4 regions of the Cobetia sp. PS-4MA genome follow, and region 2 is predicted to be linked to each of the others. Evidence: predicted binding sites of a transcription regulator. Region 2 holds the regulator's gene; each other region holds the start of a gene.
The links. The regulator LexA, encoded in region 2, represses DNA repair genes until DNA is damaged. The targets are predictions, from matches to a motif close to TACTGTNTANNTANACAGTA.
Positions count from the first base shown of each region.

Region 1: AC26AR_RS09355 (LexA family protein) is a predicted target of LexA. The motif match lies at 1,421-1,440, and genes of this name have one in related genera.
Region 3: AC26AR_RS10970 (YqiA/YcfP family alpha/beta fold hydrolase) is a predicted target of LexA. The motif match lies at 942-961, and genes of this name have one in related genera.
Region 4: dinB (DNA polymerase IV) is a predicted target of LexA. The motif match lies at 1,204-1,223, and genes of this name have one in related genera.

Region 1 is NZ_CM173107.1:2,195,378-2,197,579, forward strand. Features, by position in the region: gene AC26AR_RS09345 (2OG-Fe(II) oxygenase family protein) at 1-319, shown strand, start outside; gene AC26AR_RS09350 (LysR family transcriptional regulator) at 341-1,255, opposite strand; gene AC26AR_RS09355 (LexA family protein) at 1,459-1,920, shown strand; gene AC26AR_RS09360 (Y-family DNA polymerase) at 1,929-2,202, shown strand, end outside.
Region 2 is NZ_CM173107.1:984,867-987,068, forward strand. Features, by position in the region: gene AC26AR_RS04220 (DUF6586 family protein) at 1-288, shown strand, start outside; gene AC26AR_RS04225 (hypothetical protein) at 542-781, shown strand; gene lexA (transcriptional repressor LexA) at 912-1,541, opposite strand; gene AC26AR_RS04235 (TetR/AcrR family transcriptional regulator) at 2,093-2,202, shown strand, end outside.
Region 3 is NZ_CM173107.1:2,594,423-2,596,624, forward strand. Features, by position in the region: gene AC26AR_RS10970 (YqiA/YcfP family alpha/beta fold hydrolase) at 100-846, opposite strand; gene pgi (glucose-6-phosphate isomerase) at 986-2,202, opposite strand, start outside.
Region 4 is NZ_CM173107.1:1,197,849-1,200,050, reverse strand. Features, by position in the region: gene AC26AR_RS05130 (Na+/H+ antiporter family protein) at 1-1,087, shown strand, start outside; gene dinB (DNA polymerase IV) at 1,242-2,202, shown strand, end outside.

The DNA of each region.
Region 1 (2,202 bases), 1.2 Mb from region 2:
CGATGGTGCCTGGCCGGGCAGTCGCGTCATCAATGGCGAGATCGTCCAGGACGCCTATCCGGGCCTGATGAGCCAGTACACCTTCCTCATCTTCCTGAGCGATGGCTATACCGGCGGGCGCACCGAGTTTCTGGTCAGCCGTCGCGACCCCGAAAGGCCTGCTCAGTCACGGGACGACATCCAGACAGTCTCGGTCGCAACGCCCAAGGGTGGTGTGCTGTGCTTCCCGCATGGCTCGCACCCGCAGCACTGCGTGCACGCAGGCGAGCCGATCCGCGATGGTGCCAAGTACATCATCCGCAGCGATATTCTCTACTGATAACCACCTGCCGAGAACCTGCTAGCGACCGGCCAGCTGCTCGCGGCGGGCGAGCAGGAAGTCGACCCAGGCACGCACGCGCGGGTTGTGCTGATTCTCGCGCGCGAAGACGACATGGATGCCAGTGTCGAAATCCGAAGACGTGACCTGATGGTCCTCCAGCACCGCCACGAGGCGCCCCTGGTCCAGTTCTTCACGGATGGCCCAGAGCGGTTGCACCACGACACCAGCTCCCTCGAGGGCTGCCTGGGTCAGAATGTCGGCGTTGTTGGTACGCAGCGCGCGTGCTCGCGCCGAGATGCGGTGCTCCCGCTCACCCTGCACCAGCCGCCAGTGATGATTAGCGGTGGTATAGCTGAAGGTCAGCAGGCGGTGCTGCTCCAAGTCCTCAGGCTGACGAATGGACGGCTGGGCACTGAGATAGGACGGCGCGGCAGCCAGCACGAAACGCTGGTCACAGATGTGCCGTGCGATCAGACTCGAGTCTTCCAGATGACCGATGCGGATGGCGACATCGAACTGCTCCTCGATCAGATCCACGCGCTGATCACTGCTGACGATCTCCAGCGCCACCTCGGGGTAGCACTGCATGAATTCGCTCACCAGCGGCGCAAGATAGAGGCGCGAATATCGCCACGGCACCGAGATGCGCAGCGACCCCGCGACTCGCTCACTCAGCGTCTCGAGCTCATCCGTCAATTGAGCCACCTCGCCCAGGATGGCACGAAAACGGATCACGGCTCGCTCACCGGCAGGCGTAAGCCGCACATGGCGCGTGGTGCGCACCAGCAACGGCTCGCCCAGCTGTCGCTCCAGATGATTGACGTGACGCGTCGCCGTGGAACTGGCGATCTCCAGCTCACGCGCGGCCGCATTGAAGCTCTGATGCTCCGCCACCTTGAGAAAGGTGCGCAGTCGTTGGGTCAGTTCGTTCATGGCTCTCTACAGTGAACCCGCCTCTCACATAGACACCGGACTTTGCGCCCGATGGCATTCGCCGATGCCGAGCATAATACCCTCACCATCCGGGCTTCGCAGCAGTCACTTTCACTTGAGGCGGCTTTGCATATTAGCGGTTGCCTAACGCTTGCCTGCCACGGATACTGTATATAAATACAGCCATGACAGGAGAGCTTTCCATGACCGCATCTGTTCCCCTTGCCACTCACGAGACGTTGGCTCGCCCTCATCCCGCTCCTGCGCCATGTGAGCTGCCATACCCCTACATCACGGGGCGTGCGGGAATTTCCGGCTTTCCGTCACCGGCCGAGGATTACGCTGGCCGGACGCTGGATCTCAACGAGCGGCTGATCAAGCGTCCGGCAGCGACCTTCTTCATGACGGTGGCAGGTGACAGCATGGAAGGCTTCGGCATCTACGAGAATGACACCCTAGTCGTGGATCGCTCCATCGACGCCCGCCCCGGACATATCGTGGTAGCGCTGGTCGAGGGCGAGGTGGTGGTCAAGCGCTACGAACTGATCGGCCAGCGGCCGTATCTGTGCTCCGGCAATGCCCTGTATCCGCCGGTGGCCATCGTCGATCTCGAGTGTCAGGTCTGGGGGGTGGTGCGCTCCGTCATCCACGAATACGCGGTATGAGCGCGCCGATGATCGGGCTGGTCGACTGCAACAACTTCTACGCCAGCTGTGAGCGAGTCTTTGATCCGCGCCTGGAAGGCCGCCCCGTGGGGGTGATGTCCAACAATGACGGCTGCGTGATCGCGCGCTCTCAGGAACTCAAGGCGCTGGGCATCGAGATGGGGACCCCGGCCTTCCAGCTGCAATCCCTGGTACGCGAGGGACGCATCCATCTGCTCTCCTCGAACTATGAGCTGTATGGCGACATGTCGGCGCGCGTGCGCGACGTGCTGGAGGAATACA
Region 2 (2,202 bases):
GGCAGCTGGCGCGAGCGGCTGGCCACACCGCCGACTCCCGTGGCGGAAATCGAGCAGTTGCGAAGCCTGCAGGCGCAGCCGGACAGTTGGTTGAGCCAGCTGGTGGCCGATATCACGCGTTTGCATGAAGAGGGCGGTGCTGCCCGGCGTGAGGAAGGCCAGGCGCGTGGCGATGGTCTCATCATCGCCACGGCGGCCAATGCGCCTCTGGCAGAGCGTCTCGCCACGGCAGTCAGCGCCATGAAGGCGTTGCTGTCACACCTTCGCGAGTCGAATGTGGAGTGGTAGCGTCGCGCCTTGCCTGACCAGAAAGCGCTGGCATGTCACGCACCTGTCATTCAGGTGACGCCCTGGCATGACGGGTGCTAGACTGGCGGCATTGTGGCAAGCCCTGCATTCTCCGGTACGACCATGGCTCTGGCTGTGGTCGTACTTTTTTCTGCATTGTCGCCAGTGACTGCAAGTCGCAGGGCCTGCCCGCCGTCAAGCTGACGATCACAACGACGCCGGTATCCTCAGGATGCCGTGCAGGAGGAATGACGTGTCCGATCCCGCCGTACTTGAAATCGTGCAAATGGAAGATGGGGAAGTGATCCTGCGTGCCGCCGAGAGTGAAGGTGAGCCACTTCTCAGTATCCGCATCTCCGATGAAGCTGCCGATCTGCTGCGTGACAATCGCTTCGAGGTCGCGCGTGAGATGATCGATCACGCCATCACCCGCACCCGCCTGTGGGATGGCGAGGATGATGAAGACGAGCAGTCGGAAGGCATGGTGCACTGAGCACTTCCCGCATGTCTGCCTGTCACGAAAAAACCCGCCAATCGGCGGGTTTTTTCGTGGATGCCCTGATGGCGACAGTCGTCATCTGCGCGTCAGCGCTGTGAGGACAGACTGCCTGCGAGCCATGAGATCAGTGCAGGCCGCCATCGCGGATCACGCCCACGCCGAGGCCCTCGATTTCCAGGCTGTCCGTGCGCAGATCCACCTTGATGGGAGCGAAGTCCTCGTTCTCGGCTTCCAGCCATACGTAATGGCCATCGCGACGGAAGCGCTTCACCGTCACTTCATCCCCCAGACGCGCCACCACGATCTGTCCGTCACGCACGCTGCTCGTGCGGTGCACGGCCAGCAGGTCACCTTCCAGAATGCCGACATCCTTCATCGAGACCCCGCGTACGCGCAGCAGATAGTCGGCGGCAGGCGAGAAGTAGTCACTGGGCAGCGGGCAATGGCGATCGATATGCTGGCTGGCCAGGATAGGGCTGCCAGCGGCCACTTCCCCGATGACCGGCAGGCCCTGCTCGCTATCCTCTTCCGCCTCGGCCAGAGACGGCACGCGGATGCCCCGCGAGGTGCCCGGCACCATCTCGATGGCTCCCTTGCGCTTCAGGGCACGCAGATGCTCTTCCGCGGCATTCGGTGAGCGAAAGCCCAGTGCCTGGGCGATTTCGGCACGCGTTGGCGGATAGCCTGAGGACTTGATGGTCTTGATGATGAAATCGAAGACATCCTGCTGGCGCGGAGTAAGCGGCTGAGTCATGGGCATTGCCTTTGGCCTGGGCGGCATCTGAGCTGACGGCACGGGGTGTGCATCCATACAACTGTCATTGTATCCAGTCATGGCGGTCATGCAAGGCATCGTGGGTGCTTTGGCAGCAACGTTGCCGGCATCTTCGTCGACATCGACATGCTGACGCGAGACAGCGGGTGTCCGGGACGCCCCATGACCATCCCGTCCCCGAATGTCCCGCGTGAATGCGCGTCCTGCCGGTCTTGGCTGTCGAGTGTTTGAAACAACCAGCAATTGCCAGTCATGGCATGGACAGCTAGAATTATCTTGTTTCAAACGAATGTTCGTCGGGCGCATCCGGCTACCGGTACACAGGCCCTGTGTGTCCTGTGCTCGGGACACGGCTCGTGGCAGCCTCCGCCTCGGAGTCGCTGCCTGACACGCGGTGCGTGAAGACCGACATGTCGTTTGATTGACCTGCATGAGAAGAGTCGCCCCCCGGGCCACGGCCTTGCCGTTGTCCGGGGGGACAAGGACTCCCGTGCCCCCTCGTGACTGATCACCTGACAAGGCATCCGCCCATGGCCCAGACCGATACCGTTACCCGTATCCTCGATACCGCCGAGGTCCTGTTCGCCGAGCGAGGCTTCGCCGAAACCTCGCTGCGCAATATCACCAGCAAGGCCAAGGT
Region 3 (2,202 bases), 1.6 Mb from region 2:
CCTCTGCCTGATTTTCTGAAGAGAGTCGCCGCTGGCCGAACGATCCGATGACGGATTCATCTTCCTGTCCGGCCCGCACGCCCAACCGTCCTCGACACGTTAGCAGGGTGCGACGTGGAAGGATGTCGCAAGCGACGGGGCCAGACGATGGCCGGCATGCGCCATGATGGCAGGCAGGTACTCCGCCAGTCTGGCAAATCCATGATCCCCTCCCGGCGTGAGGATCAGCCGGCAATCCTGATAGAGGCTTGCGGCATCGTTGACGTCCAATGTCTCGTCCGCCGTGGCAAGCAGCACGAGGGTGCGCTGCGGCGTGACGGGGATCGCTTCCAGTGCGGCCAGCGCCGGCCCGAATGCTTCGGTGACGGTGAAGGACTCGCCGGTATAGGGGTTGGCGTGGGTCGACCCCAGCCATGCCGTGACAAGCCTGACCGGGCGCACGGCTGGATTGATCAATACCGTGCGCGGCCCCTGACGCCATACGCTCTGCTCGCGGCCCTGGGGTCCATCGAGTCGCGCAGCCTCACGCGCGGCAAGCCAGGTGCTCAGAAAGCCACCCATGGAGCTGCCGATCACCACGATGGCGTCGTCACAGGCAGGGTCAGCCGGGTCGAGATCCAACTGCGCGCAGAGCGCCTGGTAGGCCTCCTCCACCACCGCCTGCCCGGCAGCGGGTTGAGGTGGGATGTCAGGCGCGACGCAGGGCAGACCGAATTCGGCGGCCGCACGCTTCATCAACTGCGCCTTGGGCGAGCAACTGGCCGAGTTGAAACCATGCAGGTACAACACGCCCCTGACCGGAGGAACGACAACGCCTGCCTGCGCAGGGTAATGGGGACGGCTCATCAGCGCTCCCGACACGCGCGAACCGAACGGCTCACGCTCGGTTCGCGGCAAGGTGTCTAGTGTAAACGATTGATTCCCATATAGGATAGCGAGAATACTGTATAAATCAACAGAGGATGATCGCCTGCGTGATCCCCCGTCAGCGCGGGTCCTGCCCCTGGGCGGCCCACACGGACTCGATCAAGGCACGACTGGAAGCGTCCAGCTGCTCGAAGCCTTCTCCCGTGGTCATGGTCGCTTCCGTCGCGGTGGCGATCTGCTTGCCCAGCTCCACGCCCCACTGATCGAACGGATTGATGTCCCAGATGGTGGCCTGGACGAAGACCTTCTGCTCGTAGAGCGCGATCAGGGCCCCCAGGGTTTCCGGCGTCAGCGCTTCCAGCAGCAGGGTGGTCGAGGGCTGATTGCCACGATAACGCTTGTGATTCGGCTGGGCCTCGTCACCCGCTATCGCGTCATCGCCCAGCATCAGCACGCGCGACTGGGCAAAGCAGTTGGCCAGTGTCAGACGGTGCTGCGCCTTGAGGTGGGCACGGGTCTCGGCGTCCTCGACATGGTCATAGCGACGCATCGGCGCGATGAAGTCACATTCCACTGCCTGGGTACCCTGATGCAGCAGCTGATAGAAGGCATGCTGGGCGTTCGGGCCCAGCTGGCCCCACAGCACCGGGCAGGTGGAGTAATCGACCATCTCGCCATCGTTGGTGACCGACTTGCCGTTGGATTCCATTTCCAGCTGCTCGAGGTAGCTGGCGAAGTATTCCAGGCGGCCGTCGTAGGGCAGGATGGAGTGGGCGCGAATATCGAGGAAGTTGTTGTTCCAGATCCCCGCCAGCGCCAGCAATACCGGCAGATTGTCTTCCAGCGGTGCGGTGCGGAAATGCTCATCCAGCTCATGCGCCCCCGCCAGCAGGCGACGGAAGTTGTCCATGCCGACATTGAGCGCGATGGGCAGTCCGATGGTGCCCCACAGCGAGTAGCGCCCGCCGACCCAGTCCCAGAACAGCAGCTGATGTTCCGGCGCGATACCCCACTCGCTCATCTTCTCCGGCTTGGCGGATGCACCGATGAAGTGCTGACGATTGATCAGTCCTTCCAGACGGCCTTGCGGGTCAAGGCGCGACTTCAGCCAGTCACGCGCGGTACGCGCATTGGAGAGCGTGTCGATGGTGGAGAACGACTTGGACGACAGGATGAACAAGGTGGTTTCCGGACTGAAGGACTGCAGGTAGTCCGCCAGCTGTGAGCCATCCATGGTCGAGGCGAAGTGCACGCCGACCTCATGGACGCCCTTGGGACGGCAATCGCTCAGCGCGCTCGAGACCATCAGCGGCCCCAGGTCCGAGCCACCGACCC
Region 4 (2,202 bases), 210 kb from region 2:
GCTCAATGGGGAGAGCACCCCTCTCCGTCAGACCGCCATCAAGTACGGCTTGCTGGGCAGCGTGACATTGGTGGCGATCTCGTCCCAGAACCTGATCCCTGTCCACATCGCCTTCATTCCGATCCTGATTCCGCCACTGCTGGTGGCCATGAACCGCCTGCGCCTGGATCGCCGCGCTGTCGCCTGTGCCCTGACCTTTGGTCTGACGGCTCCCTACATGCTGCTGCCGGTGGGCTTCGGTTCCATCTTCCTCAATGACATCCTGCTGGCCAACATCAATGAAGCGGGCCAGGCAATGGGGCTGGAAGTCACCCGCGGCATGGTGCCGATGGCGATGGCCATTCCGGTAGGCGGCATGTTCCTGGGACTGCTGACTGCGGTCTTCGTCTCCTATCGCAAGCCGCGTGACTACGCCAATCGCGAGATCAAGTCGACCAATGTCCCGCACCATACTCCAGTGCACGCACCATCCCGCAGCGGCCTGATCATGGCTGGGGTCGCCATCATCGCCGCCCTGGGCATCCAGCTCTATTCCGGCTCGATGATCCTGGGCGGCCTGGTCGGCTTCGCCATTCTTTCCCTGGGTGGCCTGTTCAAGTGGAACGAAGCCGACGACCTGTTCACCTCCGGCATGCGCATGATGGCACTGATCGGCTTCATCATGATCTCGGCAGCCGGCTTCGCCTCCGTCATGAAAGCTACGGGTGATATCCAGACCCTGGTGGATGCCTCCTTCCACATCATCGGAGACAACAAGCCGTTGGCCGCGCTCGTCATGCTGATGGTCGGACTCTTCATCACGCTGGGCATCGGCTCCAGCTTTTCCACCATCCCGATCATCGCGGCGATCTATGTCCCGCTGGCCCTGCAGTTCGGCTTTTCCCCCCTAGCGACCGTCGCCCTGATCGGCACCGCGGCCGCACTGGGCGATGCTGGCTCCCCCGCCTCTGACTCTACGCTCGGCCCGACGGCAGGCCTGAATGTCGATCAACAGCATGATCATATCTGGGACAGCGTGGTGCCGACCTTCATCCACTACAACATCCCGCTGATCGTCTTCGGCTGGGTGGCGGCGATGACGCTGTAATCCGCCGGCCAGGGTAGCCTGGCAACGGCAACAGGAAATACGACAACGCCCGGCAGGCATCACGTCTGCCGGGCGTTGTCGTCTCTGGGCGAAGAATGAGGCGACACGCCGCCTGATACTGGACAGCCATCCAGTCTTTTAGGATGATGCGCGAATGCGCAAGATCCTTCATGCTGACTGCGATTGTTTCTACGCCGCCGTCGAGATGCTTCGTCACCCAGAGTGGCGCGAGGTGCCCATCGCCATCGGTGGCCGCACCGAGCAACGTGGCGTGATCGCCACCTGCAATTATCCGGCTCGCGCCTTCGGCGTCCGCTCTGCGATGTCCACAGCGCGCGCCCTGCGCCTGTGTCCGCAACTGATACTCGTCCCCCCCGACTTCGAGCGCTACCGTGCCGTCTCGCAGGAGATCCAGGCACTGTTTCACGAACTGACACCACTGGTGGAACCTCTATCGCTGGACGAAGCCTACCTGGACGTCAGCGACATCGAGGAATTTCAGGGAAGCGCGACCTGGATGGCGCGCTGGCTGAAGGAAGAAGCCCTGAAGCGCACCGGGATCACGCTGTCGATCGGCGTGGCCGCCAACAAGTTCCTGGCCAAGATCGCGAGTGATTGGGAGAAACCCGATGGCCTGACGGTGATCACGCCAGAGTCCAGCGACGCCTTCATTCGTAAGCTGCCCGTCGGCAAGCTGCATGGCGTCGGCCCGGCCACGCTGGCCCGCCTCAATCGGCTGGAGATTACCACCTGCGATGACATCCGCACGACACCACTGACCACACTGGTCGAACACTTCGGCAAATTCGGACATCGCCTGCATGAACTCTCTCATGGCATTGATGACCGCCCCGTCAAGGTCGAGAGAGAGCGAAAGTCCATCAGTGTCGAACGCACTTTCGATCAGGATCTTCCGGATCTCTCCGCCTGCCTCGCCAAGCTTCCCATGCTGATGGAGCGCCTCGGGGAGCGTCACGCACGCCAGGAACAGCCGGTGCTGGCCAAGCAGTTCGTCAAGGTACGCTTCAACGACTTCACCAGCACCACGCTGGAAAGCCTCCTCCCCGCCTCCACCCTCTCATTGCCGGACGCCAGGAGTTTCGCACTGCTGATGG